Regions from separate parts of the Brevibacillus choshinensis genome, predicted to be linked through region 2. Evidence: predicted binding sites of a transcription regulator. Region 2 holds the regulator's gene; the other holds the start of a gene.
What was found. Region 2 encodes LexA, which represses DNA repair genes until DNA is damaged. Its sites were predicted from a motif close to CGAACATATGTTCG; they were not measured.
Positions count from the first base shown of each region.

Region 1: a site for LexA is predicted at 6,050-6,063, ahead of JNE38_RS15470 (YolD-like family protein). Genes of this name have one in related genera too.

Region 1 is NZ_CP069127.1:3,060,841-3,068,680, forward strand. It holds gene JNE38_RS15430 (ribonuclease J) at 1-459, shown strand, start outside; gene JNE38_RS15435 (hypothetical protein) at 556-699, opposite strand; gene JNE38_RS15440 (DUF2512 family protein) at 843-1,193, shown strand; gene JNE38_RS15445 (hypothetical protein) at 1,275-1,487, opposite strand; gene JNE38_RS15450 (hypothetical protein) at 1,581-1,745, opposite strand; gene JNE38_RS15455 (MDR family MFS transporter) at 1,833-3,290, opposite strand; gene JNE38_RS15460 (AAA family ATPase) at 3,462-5,123, opposite strand; gene JNE38_RS15465 (hypothetical protein) at 5,353-5,646, opposite strand; gene JNE38_RS15470 (YolD-like family protein) at 5,725-6,030, opposite strand; gene JNE38_RS15475 (spore germination protein) at 6,200-7,732, shown strand; gene JNE38_RS15480 (Ger(x)C family spore germination protein) at 7,729-7,840, shown strand, end outside.
Region 2 is NZ_CP069127.1:3,426,680-3,434,519, forward strand. It holds gene ltaE (low-specificity L-threonine aldolase) at 1-212, opposite strand, end outside; gene JNE38_RS17280 (HesB/IscA family protein) at 325-627, shown strand; gene JNE38_RS17285 (HelD family protein) at 684-2,924, opposite strand; gene crcB (fluoride efflux transporter CrcB) at 2,961-3,329, opposite strand; gene JNE38_RS17295 (DUF896 domain-containing protein) at 3,415-3,612, opposite strand; gene yneA (cell division suppressor protein YneA) at 3,704-4,042, opposite strand; gene lexA (transcriptional repressor LexA) at 4,204-4,827, shown strand; gene JNE38_RS17310 (DUF456 domain-containing protein) at 4,872-5,357, opposite strand; gene JNE38_RS17315 (DUF4269 domain-containing protein) at 5,501-6,088, shown strand; gene ileS (isoleucine--tRNA ligase) at 6,133-7,840, opposite strand, start outside.

The DNA.
Region 1 (7,840 bases), 370 kb from region 2:
GAATCCATGGGAATGGACAGAGAAGACATTTTCATCGTCAATATCGGCGATGTCGTCGATTTTTCAGAGGGAGAACCGAAGCAGGTGCGTAAAATACCCGCTGGCAACACTCTCGTAGACGGATTTGGCATCGGGGATGTCGGTACGGTCATTTTGCGTGATCGCAAACACCTTTCCGAGGATGGCATACTGGTCGTTGTCGTCACGCGAAATAAAGCAGATGGCAAAATCCTTTCAGGGCCTGAGCTCATTTCTCGCGGTTTCGTATTCGCCCCAGAAGCGGAAGCACTCATGGAAGAAGCCGGCCGCATTGGACTCGCTGCCCTGATCCAGCTCCAGGAAGAAAACGTGAACCAATGGAGTCGTCTCAAGCAAGGGCTAAAGGAATCGATCGGACAGTTCCTTTATTCCAAGACCAAGCGTCGTCCGATGATCCTTCCCATCATCATGGACGTGTAGGCCACCCAAAGAAAGCCGTCCCGAATTCCGAGGGACGGTTTCTTTTTGCATAAAAAAGCCTTCCTGAATGGAATCGAGGAAGGCTAAACGATTTTCCTACTGCTCTGTCTGTTCTTCTTGATCCACATTATTGGTCCAACCCCAGCTTTCGATCTTTGCCGTAGGATTGGATTGGTTAGCGGTCTTTTGGTTATCCACTGCCTCTTCGTTGTCCTGCTGGTTCTGGTTTTGGATTTCCATACACTCGCCCCTTTGAGTTCATTATTTTATAGTATGATTCCTGCAGATTCGTTGTATGCAAGGTTCGTTTTCAAGGATCGAATGAAAAAAGAGTCTTTTCTTCATACTAGAGACGAACCCTACCTTGGAAAGGAGAAGTTTCCTTGACTCGTTTTATTGTGAAGGTTGTCATGAATGGCATCATTCTCATCCCCCTTCTCAAGTGGTATACCGAAGCAACTACCATGTCCGCTGTCGTCGCTTCCATCATTTTCTCCCTAATTGCCTATTTCATTGGGGACCAGCTGATTCTTCGAGCATCCAACAATCTCGTCGCAACCATCTCAGATGCCGTGCTGGCCGCCATATACCTCTGGGCAGTGTCTGCCATGATGAATTGGTCGCTTAGCTGGGGTGAACTCCTGTTTACAGTCGTCTTGCTGGGAGTAGCCGAGATGCTTTATCACTACTTCCTGAAGAGATTTGATCGTGATACGGAACGGGAGACGGCATAGGCACTACCACTAAATCTCGTCACGCGTTCACAAAAAGCCAACCTGAATCAGTTGGCTTTTCGTGCTTTTCTGCTCCATTTTTCAGATCAAGGCAGGCTGCTGTGACTGCAGAGGCTGCTTCATGATCCCCTGCTGATAAGCATTCATGATGACCTGTTGATGAGACAAAAGCAAATGTTTCAATTGAGGATCTTGTGCCATTTCCGCAAATAAGCCGTGCATTTCAATTTCCGCGTGTTTGGAGCGTAAAGCTTCTTGTGTTTCGAGGAAATCATGGGCAGCAAAACGTTTCATAAAACAGCATCCTCTGATTCGAGCATTTTCATACCCGTACGAAAAACGCACATAAAAAGGACCAGGCATTTTCGACCTGGTCCCGCTTGGGGGCTAATACGTGCCGGACGAACCCGCTCCCCCGGGATGCTTCGGTGGTTTGACACTCTCACCTTCCGCAGCTTTTCTCTGTTCGAATAAATCAGTTGCGCCTGCAGCATGAGTTCCCAAAATTTCCATTTCTTTATTTTGCGTTTGCTGACCGCTGTCTTTCGGCATGGCTCAAACTCTCCTCACGTAGGGGATAGACAACTTACAAGTAGTTTGTCTCGGATGGCAAATCCTACTCCAAACGGACAAAAAGAACTATTCCTGGGCAGGCTTCGTCTTTTGGATGAAGAACGCTAGCACCAATGCAAGGACAGAGAAACCAAGCCCGATCAAAAAGGCGTTATGAACACCGGCTACCATCGCCTCAGCCAGTTGATCAGGCGCTGTAGGATTGGGTGACGTCGCCAGGAAAGCTCGCTGGCCAGAAGTCATCACACCGATGAAGAAGGCGACACCTATGGCTCCGGCAACCTGCTGCAAGGTGTTCAAGATGGCCGTTCCATGCGGATAAAACCTTGGCGGCAACTGATTCAGTCCATTGGTCTGGGTAGGCATCATGATCATGGAGATCGCCACCATGAGACAAATATGCAGCGCGAGGAAAGACATCTTGGACGTTTCAATCGAAATTCGTGTAAGAAGCCACATGATCACGCAGAGAAACGCTGCTCCCGGAATAACCAAGGCTCGGGGGCCGTATTTGTCAAACAGTTTTCCTGTAAGGGGCGAAATAAGCCCGTTCAATAGGCTTCCCGGCAGCATTAACAGGCCAGAAGCGAATACTGTCATGCCAAGCGCTCCCTGGAACAGGAAAGGAAGCAGCGACATCGCAGAGAACAGGGTCATCATCATGATGATGAGCAAAATGGCTGTCAGCGTGAACATGGGAAAACGGAATGCACGAAGATCCATCAAAGGCTCCTCTACCCGTAGCTGCCGCACTACGAACAACACGAGCGAAATGAGACCTACCGCCACAGTTCCGTAAACAAGTGGATTCGACCATCCTCCATGACCCTCACCCGAGCTGCTGAAACCGTAAACAAAAGCACCGAACCCGATGGTGGATAAGATGAGGGAGACCACATCCACCTTTATTTTTTTGGTCTCCGATACATTCTTCAGGTAGATTGCTGCAAACACAATGGAAAAGACAGCGAAGGGCAGAACCAGGTAAAAAAGCCAGCGCCATTGCAAGGACTCCAGAATGAGACCGGAGAGTGTGGGTCCAATTGCAGGGGCAAACATGATGACTAGCCCGATGCTCCCCATGGCGGCGCCTCGCTTTTCAGGCGGGTACAAAACGAGAATCGTATTCATCAAAACAGGCAGCATCAGGCCGGTTCCCGCTGCTTGGAGCAGTCGTCCGACCAATAAAATGGAAAAGTGCGGGGCAATTCCACAAACCAAAGTGCCCGCGGTGAACAGGATCATGGCTCCCAAAAACATTTGTCTGGTCGTAAACAATTGGACCAATAATCCCGATGCCGGAACCAGCACACCGACAACGAGCATGTAGCCAGTCGCTAGCCATTGCAACGTCGATGCCGATACATTCAACTCGATCATCAGCTGCGGAAACGCAATGTTGAGCAGTGTTTCATTTAGGATGGAGAAAAATGCCCCGATCATGAGCGAGATCAAAATAGGCAGTCTCTTTACTTCCCCAACATCTTTGGGAGACTGGAAAGTGGCGTTTGCGTCTGGATTCACTTTAACATCATCTCCTTTGTCATTTTAGCCTCCCCAAACCATAAGGGAGCATCAATTGGAAATTCCGGCCAAGACCACTAAAAGGTAACAGCAAAAAGGGAGATCAATCCCCGCTAACGACACGGAGATGATCACCCTGTAATGATTCCCTATTCTTTTGACTGGGCAGCCCTATTCTTCCACATCAGGTTTCACATCCGGCTCTGGAAGACGCTGTCCATACAGCTGCGCATGAATCTCCTCGATTTCTTCACCCGTCAGATCTCCGCGTTTTAGCAGCTCTTCCGCAATCGCGTGGACAAAGTCGGCATATTCCAAGACCAGCTTCTTTACCAGCTCCATCTGCTCACGTAGCAGCTCATTGATTTTGGGTCGAAGCGTTTTAAGTCCATCGATTCGGGATCCAGTGGCCAGCCAGCTGAACAGTTCATCTCCCATTCCAACAATCCCCAGATAAGCACCTGCGAGCTCTGTAGCTTGATGGAGATCGGAGGTGACACCGTTTAGCTTTTTCCCGAGAAACTCTTCTTCAACGGCGCGCGCTGCCAGACACACTTGAATCGCGGCGAGAATCTCACTGTCACTGCGGTTGTATCTCTCGTGTGTCGGTTTGGTAGCTGCCAGCCCCAGTGCCCCACCCCTGCGGATGATCGTCACCTTCCAAACGCGCTCATGCGGTTTGAGAAAAAACTGAGCCACTGCATGGCCCGCTTCATGGTACGCAACATTACGCTTTTCATCGTCGCTCATTGAACGGAGAGGCTGCTTGATCCCCCACTCGTACGTTTCCATCGCGGCGCGGAAATCATCATAATTGGCGACCTGAGCCCCCCGTTGATGGGCAATGACGACGGACTCGTTCACAATATGCTTGATCTGCGCGGGACTGTACCCGATGGTATCGAGGGCCGCTTTTTCTGGCGTCAGCGATTCATCATGTTTTACTTTTTTCAGATAGTACTGAAAGACATCGATCCGCCCATCATAGTCGGGAGAATCAACCCACAGCTGACGATCGAATCGTCCCGGACGAAGCAAAGCGGAGTCGAGAATATCCGGGAGGTTTGTTGCCGCTATGGTCATGACTGCCGGCCTTTCTGCCTTCTTGCGCCTCAGGCCGAGAGTCCTCATCAGCTTGGCAATTTTCGTATTATCGATGTTGGGTGGATCCATTTGAAGCAGCAGTTCATTCAACAGACCCGCACCGCCCATGCCGAGCATGCCTCCCCCCATCATCCCCCCGCCTTGGCGTTTCATCCCGATGGCATCGATCTCATCGATGAAAATAATGCACGCCCCATATTCGCTTGCCCGCTTTCTCGCTTTTCGGTACAACCCCATGACCTTGAGATTCCCTACCCCAAAGAACATGTTTTGAAAGCTGGGTGCTGATGCATACGCAAAAGGGACCTGTGCTTCGTTGGCAATGACCTGAGCTAGGTAAGATTTTCCAGTCCCTGGCGGCCCGCATAGGAGCAGTCCACGAATCGCTTCTCCTCCCATTTCCTTGAACTCTTTTACCCCTTTGAGCAGGGTGACGATCCGCTTGGCATTCTCCACGATCTCGGGGTTTCCGCGGTAGTCCTCCCACGTCGAGCCAGTCTCACCGGGCAAGATCCAATACGTTCGCCCGCGGGCTAAAAACCAAAACAAAGCAACAAACTGAATAATGATGAACAGGATGGCAAATAGAAGTTGAAACAACAGTGAAACAATTCCCCAGGCAACTGCCCAGTAAGTCGGTCCTCCCACGGTCAGGACAATCAATACCGTCGCTATGATTCCGAGCCAGAGGAGGATTTTACGCCACTTGATCCACTGATATCTCCTCATGGCACCACTCCCTTTTACGAAATATTTTGATTATTGTATGAGGAGACAAACTTTGTGGTGCCTCGTCCCCTCGTGGAGGATGCCAGGCGAGATGCTTCGTAAGTGTCCGTGATTCCTTACAAATATATACGAGGAGACGAGCAAATCATGTCTCGGTACCAAAAATATAAGCACATCCAAATGGGTTATGGATCAAAAAAACAGCCCTCCAAACAGGAAGGCTGACCCTTTATGTTGCAAATCTGCTTTTAATGTCCAGCACGTACTTGATAATAACGGCAAGCCCGCCGATGAAGTAAAAAACCAACAAGGCATAGCCAGTCGGATCGATCGAGGACATGGATACCAGGATGTTAAGCGGCAGGATGTAATAGAGTATATCTTTTAAATATCCAAGAATGAAAGTGGGATGAAAGGAACCTTGCCAAAACGACTGGAACAGTACGATCAAAAAATCGATGATCATGAGTCCAAAAATGGCCCAAACCGTGTAAATCATCCAGTCAGCCAGTGAATACCCCATCTTCTACACCACCTTTTTCCTTCATCCTATGCGAAGGAAAAACGCAGGTGCGGATAAGCAATGCGGATTTTTATCCTTTCATTTCGTCACACTTACGATGTCCTTGACTTTGATCCATCGGGAATCTTCTTTGTTGACGAGTTTGACCAAATATTGTTCGGCGTCAATTTCCCGAACCAGTCCACATGCTGATTCTACCGTGCCCAAAGACCCAGATTCCCTGACGAACCATAGTACCTGAATGGGATAGTTGTATTGCGTGCTGTCATAGATTCGAAAACACATCTCCCCGAAGTCTTCATCCTCTATCGTCGGCCGCCGCACCAATGTACATGCTAGCTCCTCGTAGCCTCTTCCTGCGTGATGTGAAGATTTCTCGCTCATTCTCAACCCTCCACGAATACGAACTTATGTTCCTATTATGCGTCAATCGATTCCGTTCCGCAAGGGGGATCATTCCCGGTAGCACGAGTAGCGCTATCGAAAAGAATAATGCAAGGAAGATTGTGTAAAAATACGACAAACGAATTCATTGGGAAATCAGGGTGCTCTTATGAAAAAGATCGCTTGGAACAGAAAAGGCTTCAAAACCAATCGGGGATCTGATCCAATCACACCCTCCATTGACGAGCAAATCGAATGGCTCCGCCAGCAACTCACGGACCGCTTTGACGTTGTTTACCATCAATTCGTGATCGGTTCTTCGCAGCGATGCGCCCTGGTTTATTTGCAAGGCATGGTGGATATCCAAATGCTTCAGGAAGAGCTCCTACGTCCCCTCTTCACTCTCTCGCAGACGAGCTCCCGTGAGTTTCGCGAGAGAATCTTTGAGCGCAGACAACTGCCTGTCTCTGATTATCACATAACCAGCCTGCGTGCTGGCTTCCACTCTTTGCTCGATGGCTCTGTGCTTTTTCTGGTTGATGGCGAGGAGAATATCATCCAGCTTCCTTTCGGCTCCCAGGAGCAGCGCACCATCGATGAACCTGCCAATGAGGCTACCGTCAGAGGCCCGCGAGAAGCCTTTATCGAAAATGCGGAAGTCAACCTTTCCCTGATTCGAAAAAGACTGAAAACCCCTCTGTTCAAAACCGAATCCATGCGCCTTGGCACCCATACCCAAACCGAAGTCATGATTCTCTACATACAGGGAATCTGCAAGAAGGAACTGGTGGATGAAGTCAAGATGAAGCTTGCGAACATCGAGATCGATGGGGTACTCGGCAGCAGCTACCTCGAGGAATTTCTCGACCATTCCCCTTTCTCTCCTTTTCCCCAGGTGCAATATACGGAAAGGCCAGATGTCGTTTCCGCAGCACTGCTGGAAGGACGGGTCGCTATGATCATAGATGGTACGCCTATGGTGTTGCTCGCACCCGTCACGTTATGGATGCTGCTACAATCAGCAGAGGATTACTACCAGAGGTATATCGCAGGAACATGGATTCGTTGGATACGTTATCTGTTTGTTTTCATTTCACTGCTGCTTCCTTCTGTGTATGTTGCGATTACGACGTTTCACCCGGAAATGATTCCACCTAAGCTGCTCATGACCATCGCCGCTTCTCGTGAAATCGTTCCGTTTCCTGCATTGATCGAAGCCTTCATCATGGAGGTTTCCTTTGAAGCCTTGCGGGAAGCAGCCGTACGCATCCCCAAATCGATCGGTCAAGCTGTGTCCATCATCGGTGCCTTGATCATCGGTACCGCTGCCGTGCAGGCGGGGATCGTTTCCGCTGCAATGGTCATCATCGTATCTTTTACGGGCATCGCTTCCTTTATCATCCCGCACTATGATTTGGGCCTGTCCTTTCGCTTTTTACGGTTTCCCATCATGATTTTTGCTGGGTTGTTTGGGCTCTTCGGCATCATTTGCGGCCTGCTTTTGATCTATATTCACCTCATCAATTTACGTTCATTTGGCACGCCCTATTTGGCACCCATGACACCGTTCATCCCAGGTGAACTCAAGGATACCTACGTGAGGGCACCGTGGTGGTCCATGCGCAAAAGACCATCCACGGCAGGGATGAATAAGATCAGGCAGCGAAATAACATGAGCACGCGAGAGGAGGATGGCGATTGAGTACGATTCGACATTGGCGAACCGCCGCGCTTTTCTTCGTTGCTGTCCTCGCCTTCTGCGGACTAACGGGATGCTGGTCGTCCGTAGAATTGAATAATCGCAGTTTCG
Region 2 (7,840 bases):
TGGGTCAAAACCGCTACCTGATTTCCTTGCGTACCACTCGTGACAAACAATGCAGCTTCTTTTCCCAGCCGCTCTGCGGCGATTTCCTCCAGGCGATTGACAGTCGGATCCTCGCGGTAAACATCGTCACCTACCTCCGCTTCTGCCATCGCGCGAATCATGGCATCGGTTGGCTTGGTAACCGTATCGCTGCGCAAATCGATTTTCTTCATGGTTCTCCTCCCCATTGCTTCCTTCTTTCATTAAACTTTCAACATTGCATATCGATTTACCTCTTTGCTAATATGGAAGGGATCGATACATAAACGTTAGGAGACCTGTCCAATGAATGTGAAAATTACGCGCAATGCTGCGAAACAATTGAAAACCATTATGGACCAAGAAGAAGACAAAGATCTGAAACTGCGCGTATACATCACTCACGCGCACGGTGACCACGCTCACTACGGTTTGGCTCTGGACAAGCCCACTGAAGAAGACGAAGTTATTTCGACAGACAAAGAAATTGACGTAGTAGTGAAAAAAGACGAGCCTCTGCTGGACGGGATCATCCTCGATTACCTCTACCTCCCTGAAGAGGGCTTTGTGATTACCAACCCATCCAAAGGAAACACCGGCGACCACTAAGACTCGCTAAAAACCCCTTGCTGAATCAAGATCAGCGAGGGGTTTTTTGTTACTTCTTATTGTTTTATATACAATTCGTTCGGCATCCCGAGAAGCAAAGGTGGTTCCGTTCCTTCTCCATGTGCCATCACGAGGCGATGAACAGGACGCGTCATCGCGACGTATAGGAGTTTCGCGTCCCATTCGTTGTCATCATAGGTATCAACATCGAGCAAAAGGACGACATCAAACTGCAGCCCTTTGGTCAGGAATGCCGGCATGACAGTGACACCGCCGGGAAATTGGCTGTCTTTGCTGCCCAATAGCGTCAGACCCTCGATGCTTTCTTGCAAGCCTTTATACGCTTTTTTGCTGGCCCCGATCGTTTTCGTCACGATGGCAATCGTTTGGAAGCCTTCTTCCCGATAAGAGGCGACGCGCTGAGATATATCTTCCCAAAGCTTTGCTCGAGTCGCAGGGCTGATCATGATCGGCTTTTCCCCGTGCCTCAGTACCGGCTTTGCCAAAACAGTCTCAGGAAGGTCGATTTGCCTCAAGACCTCGTTTGCACATTGCATGATTTCTATGGTCGAGCGATAGCTTTGCGACAAGGTGTAGTACGATGGACGCAGCTTTTGGAAAATGCCTTGCGTTAATTCCTCCCACGAATGGATACCGCGATACGAGTGTATTCCTTGTGCGATGTCCCCCACAATCGTAAGTGATTGACTCTTCGTCGCAAGGGAAACGACGGCAATTTCCAGCGCACTCAGATCCTGCGCCTCGTCGATTACGGTATGGTCGAAGTGCTCAGCTTTGCTCATCCCTTCGATGATGTGCTGCAGATACAGCAGCGGTGCGATGTCCTCCGCTTCCATCCGCTCCTCAGCAAACAGCTTGTTTGACGATTCACAGACGTCCACAATGACACCATCCTCTATTTCAGGGGAAACCAGCTTTCGCAGAAGCTCGATGTCTGTAATCAATTCCCGGTAAGAAGCGAACGCCTCTAATGTGGGGAAGGATGACATATAGGTTTCGAGAATGGTCTCGAGCATTTTTTCAAACTTGGCCAAGCCCTGTTTGTCCAGATCGATTTTCAACTCGCGCAGATGCGCAAACATTTGCTTGTTCATTTCCTGCTTGATGTGTTTGCGCAAGGAGTCCAGCCGGCGCTGGTAAGGCAAGTGGGCAAATTGCTCCAAAAAGCTCTGACGAATGAAGTCCCCTGGTATCGTAAAGACTTGCTTGGTCTTGTTGTACTGGAAGCTCAGCTTCTTGAAGGGGATCCGTGTTTCGATTACATAGCGAATATACTGCTCCAGCGCTTCTTTGCACACCAGCGAGCCTTTAAATCGCAATCGATTGCGGGTCAATTCCTGCTCCCGCTCGTCCTGATCGGCTTCAAAAAACAGTTGGATCGGTTTGTCGGGACTTGTAATCCTCCAGCCTTTTGGCAAGAGCGGTTTGACGAGGCGAGCTGCCCAATCGATAAACGTCGACTGCTGCACATCATCTACCCCAAGCTCAGGCAATACGTCCGATATGTATGTAAGAAACATGCGGTTTGGAGCGAACACCATGAATTTTTTGGACATCATGGAATCCTGATAATTATAGATCAGATAGGACAGCCGGTGCAGGGCAATAGTGGTTTTCCCGCTGCCCGCTACCCCCTGCACGACAATCGGCCGCTCTTTTTCCGCACGAATAATGTCATTTTGTTCGGATTGGATGGTCGCCACGATATCCTTTAGACGGCTGTCATTGGCCTGGTTCAGGTTGGCGGCCAAAAATTCATCGATGAAACCTTCCTGCAAGAAATCATCCGGATCTCCCATCTCGCGGTGTATCGTCTCTTTCACTGCGCCATCATAAATCCCGGTGATTTTTCCTTGCTCGATTGCGAAATTACGCTTTAAGGTTACTTCTCCACGGACGATTTCTCTTCCCATCCGGTAAAAGGCGTCTTTGCTCTCCCCAGAATAATAGAGGCTGGCAATCGGTGCTCTCCAGTCGACAACCACAGAGTCAAACGTATCTCCCCGCACAATTCCCCGCTTGCCGATGTAGACCTGATCCAGCTCGTACACTTCATCCTTCATAAAGTCTACCCGTCCGAAGTATGGCTTTTCACGTCCCTGGTCCTCAAGATAGCGCAGATCCTTCGACTTTTTCGAATTCACGACTTGTTTTACGTAGTCGTCGGTAGCTTCCCGAATATCCTCGCGTAATTGCGTGATTTCACTGTCAATTATCGCGATGGTGTCATCCAGCTTCTTTTGTTCCCGTTCGTATTCCCGGTGTTGGGTACTCATACCCGTCCCCCCTCTCAGTCCGTTCATTTCGCATTGCTATGTCCATTGTCGTGCCAGCCAAATACCTGCCGCACACGAAAGCAAACCAACCGTCACGCTCAGAAGCGCATACAACAACCCTCGAACAATCTGGCCATCTCCCCAAAAAGAAATGACCTCCAGAGAAAAGGTGGAGAATGTCGTAAATCCCCCCATTACCCCTGTGGCAAACAATAGATACACTTCCGGTGACAACATTCCCCGTTCTTTTCCCCATACAGACAGCAAACCAATCAGAAATGAACCCACGACGTTCGCGAGCCATGTTCCGATCGGCCACCCCGGCTGATTCGCTATCAATGAAAGACCATAGCGCATCATGGATCCGAGTGCTCCTCCTGCTGCCACCGCAATCCATGGAATCATTATGCTTTCCCTCCCATGCTCGGTTCGGAACAAAAAGACACCCTAGCTTGCAGCAAGGATGTCTTTGTTATCAATATCTGTTATCTTACTGTTTCCGACCATTTTCTTCAAGGTCTTCCACGTAACGGATGGAATCCAGGTTTGCTCTCAAAGAAAGCTTTACAGCATCGATATACTTTTGACGAAGTGCTTTTTGCTCGAGCTTTTCTTCCTCGGACAATCCGACCTCTTTTGACTTTTTCACCAGTTCATTAATGCGCTTGATTTCTGCGTCAGATACCACTACTGGTTCCTCCCCACCTGTAAGTAATGCCGCTCCATTATACCATATCCCAAGGGCGGTGCAAGCAGGTCGGGCGTCAGTGAATGGGAAGTTATTCCGGAAGCGGTATTCTCAAGGTCTGGCCAGGGTAAATCATGACACCTTCCATGTCGTTTATTTCTTTGATCGCCGCTACAAGCTCATTCACGTCCATCTTCGCTTCCTCTTGATAGCGAACAGCCAGCTTCCACAAGCTATCTCCGGCACGCACTGTGATTTCCTTTACCGGCGGAGCCACCTCTACACCAGAAGCAAACACCAGTTCGGTCAACAAATAAAAAAAGAGAGAAAAACTAATCAGAAACAATAGAGCCTGTCCTCGGGTAATGCCGAAACGAGTGCGTCGAACTACCTTCTTTTCAAAGCGATTATGTACAGTCAATACAGACATCAATATCTCCTCCTACAAACGTACGTTCTGTTCTCTTGTTACCATCATATATGGGAACGTATGTTCATGTCAACAAAAAAGATCCGAACTTATGTTTGTCGAACGCAAGATCCCATGGTATAATATAGGAAAACATGTTCGAGAAAACTGAGGTGTCTCTTATGTCAAAACTTTCGAATCGACAGCAGGCCATCATCGACTTCATCCGAAAAGAAGTCCGCGATAAAGGCTACCCACCTTCCGTACGGGAAATCGGGGAAGCAGTCGGACTTGCCTCCAGCTCTACTGTACACGGACACTTAGCTCGCTTGGAAAAGAAAGGCCTCATTCGGCGCGACCCTACCAAACCTCGTGCCATTGAGCTCTTGTCTGAGGAAGATCGCTTTCAAGATGATTTTGAAGATTCCGTTGTTCGTGTGCCCGTCATCGGGAAAGTCACTGCAGGTCAACCGATCACAGCCATTGAAGATGTCGAGGAATATTTCCCATTGCCGGAAAACATCGTAACGTCGGACAAGGTGTACATGCTCCGCGTATCCGGTAACAGTATGATCGACGCGGGAATTCTCGATGGCGACTACGTCATTGTCCGTCAGCAGCACGTTGCGAATAACGGTGATATCGTAGTGGCGATGACCGAAGAAGATGAAGCCACTGTCAAACGCTTCTTTAAAGAGAAGAATCATTTCAGACTCCAGCCGGAGAACGCCACGATGGAGCCGATCATCCTCGACGCCGTTTCGATTCTCGGTAAAGTCATCGGAGTCTATCGCTTGATTCACTAATGATTGCAAGTAAAAAGGACAGCCTCTGCTGTCCTTTTTTGCGCCTATGCCGCGATGAAAAACCAAATGATCATCGTCACCTGGAGCACGACTTTGACGACGGCACTTCCCAAAAATCCGATCAATGAGCCAAAGCCTGCCTTGATGGCTTTTTCCATCGTTTGTTTTTGCATGAAGAGTTCTACCAACACGACGAAAGCGAATGGAAGAATGATCATACCGAACGGCGGGAACAAGAAGATCCCGAGCAAAATCCCGATGATCGCCGCAAACGAAGACCACTTAGATCCCCCGTACTTTTTCACAAAATACATATTGGTCAAGAGATCTGCTCCGTACAAGAGCACACTGAGCGCAATCATCCCCCACCAAAAGGATGACGGAAGTCCCGCACCCGGATCTGCAATAAAGAAGTGATAGATCAGGAAGCCGCCCCATAGCAGGATCGTATCAGGTAATACCGGCAGAAAGATTCCGGCGATACTCAATACAAACAAAGCTACCACAATCACCCATAAAAGTATATCCACTACCCCCACTCCTCTCCCTATGGTATACGAGTCAAGCTCATTTTCGTTGCAGTCTGTTTGACAACCGACTACAATCATTTCACACCCCTATTCTATGATCGTTACCCAATTCTTCGGGACCAAAACACGATGGAGGCATCCACATGAAAAACTGGCGTGATCTCGCTTATTTGCAATCCGGCAATGCTCGCCAACAGGCTGCCTGGAATGCCATCTCGCAAATCCGGCTGATGGAATCCTTGTGTGCGTACGATCCCGTTCTCGCCGGCACAATCCCCCTGCAAATCGATGTTCCGGATAGTGATCTCGATATCATCTGCGTGAGTCATGACCTGGATCGCTTTGATGCTGATGTGCGTGCAGCATATGGCAGCATGGAAGGCTATCAGGAGAGCCGTATTCTCGTATCTGGCAAGGATTCCAGCGTCATCGGATTTTATGCACATGACTTCTGGTTTGAATTGTTCGCTCAATCTGTCCCGGTCGAACAGCAAAATGCATACCGCCATATGGTTATCGAGGATCGATTGCTCTCGATCGGCGGTGAAGAGGCTTATCGGGATATTCGAATGCTCAAAGCGAACGGCATGAAAACCGAGCCTGCCTTCGCTCACTACTTCCATATCCCAGGCAATGACCCTTATCAGGCACTTTTGGAGCTAGAGCGCTACCATACGGAAGAGCTTACGTCCTACATTCTCCTCTTCCAAGAGAAAAACCAGTCCAGATAATGCTTGCCGGACTGGTTCCTCCTTATCAGGTGCCTTGCAGCATGCTACTCCACTCGCAGGCCAATGCTTTTCTCTCCAAAGGAGACTCTCTCCATCGGGTTGCCGGCTTCATATCGGACCTGGTCAAGAAGCACATGGCTCCTCAATACATGATCAAATTGCTCCAGCGCTGCTTTCACCTGCGCATCTACATCCAACGTAAGGGTAATGCGCTTTTCGATCGGTAAATCCAGCTTCTTGCGGTAATCCTGAATGACCCGGATGACCTCGCGCACGATGCCCTCCTGCCTCAGGTCCTGCGTGATTTCCGTATGCAATGCCACATGGATTTGGTATCCTGAAGCCCAAGCGTAGCCCATCTTCCCTTGCTTCTCCACAAGCAATTCCTCCAGCGGGATTCGCACCGTTTCATTCTCCAGAACCAGATCCAGATACCCGTTCTGTATCACCTGTTTTGCCTCAGAGTCGCTCAACTCTTTCAGGCCGTTTTGAATGGGGGCCACTTGTTTGCCGTATTTTTTTCCAGCCACTTTCAAATTCAGTTTGAAGCGGTATGTTACGAAGCTGCTGTCATTTTGCTCCGCCCGAATGCTCTTTACATTGATTTCGTCCATAATGATCGCCGCATATCGCTGGACATCGAACGATCGTTCGCTTATGACGATCAGTTCTGACAAGGGCTGGCGTGTCTTGATCCCTGTCTCGTTTCTGATGTTGCGAGCCAGCTCAACGATACGGCGAACCGTTTCCATTTCCGCTTCCAGCACCTCATCGATGGCACTTGGATCTGCCGACGGATAGTCTGCCAAATGCACGCTGTCATCCCCTGCCAAATTGCCGTAAATGTCTTCTGCAATCAGAGGCGCGTATGGCGCGATCATTCGAGCGAGCGTAACCAGGACTTCGTGCAACGTCTGGTAGGCAGAAAGTTTGTCTTCGGTCATGCCGCTGCTCCAAAAGCGGTCACGGGAACGACGAATGTACCAGTTGCTCAGCTCGTCGATGAATGTCTCCAAGTGCATGGCGGGATTGAGAAAATCATACGACTCCAATCCCTTCGCTACGTCTCGCAAGGTGGATTGCAGCCGCGAAAGGACCCAACGATCTAATTCGTGGACAGCAGTGAGTCGCGCGTGCTCCTCGGGCTGGTACCCGTCTATCGACGCATACATGGCATAAAACGCATGGATGTTGTGCAGCGTATCAATCACTTTAGACTTGGCCTCTGCGACGATCCGTTTGGAAAAACGCTTGCTGCTCCACGGAGCGCTGTCAGAAAGCAGTGCCCAGCGAAATGCATCCGCTCCAAACTCCTCGATAACCTCCCAGGGATCAATCCCATTTCCTTTGCTCTTGGACATCTTTTGACCGTTTTCATCCAAGACATGCCCGGTTGATATGACCGCTTTATACGGAGCTTTTCCGTTATAGAGAGTGGATACAGCCAACAAGCTGAAGAACCAGCCTCTCGTTTGGTCGATCCCCTCCGAGATCATGTCAGCCGGATACTGCTCAGCGAATTCTTTCTCATCACCAAATGGATGATGGTACTGGGCAAACGGCATGGATCCGCTGTCAAACCATACGTCGATGACCTCCGGCGTTCTCTCCATCGTCCCTCCACACGAGCAGGGAAGCAATACATCGTCCACGAACGGTTTGTGCAGCTCGAGGCTCTCATCGATCGGTGCCAGTGACCTGTCGCGCAATTCTTTGAAGCTGCCAGGGGCAAACTCACTGCCGCAATCCTGG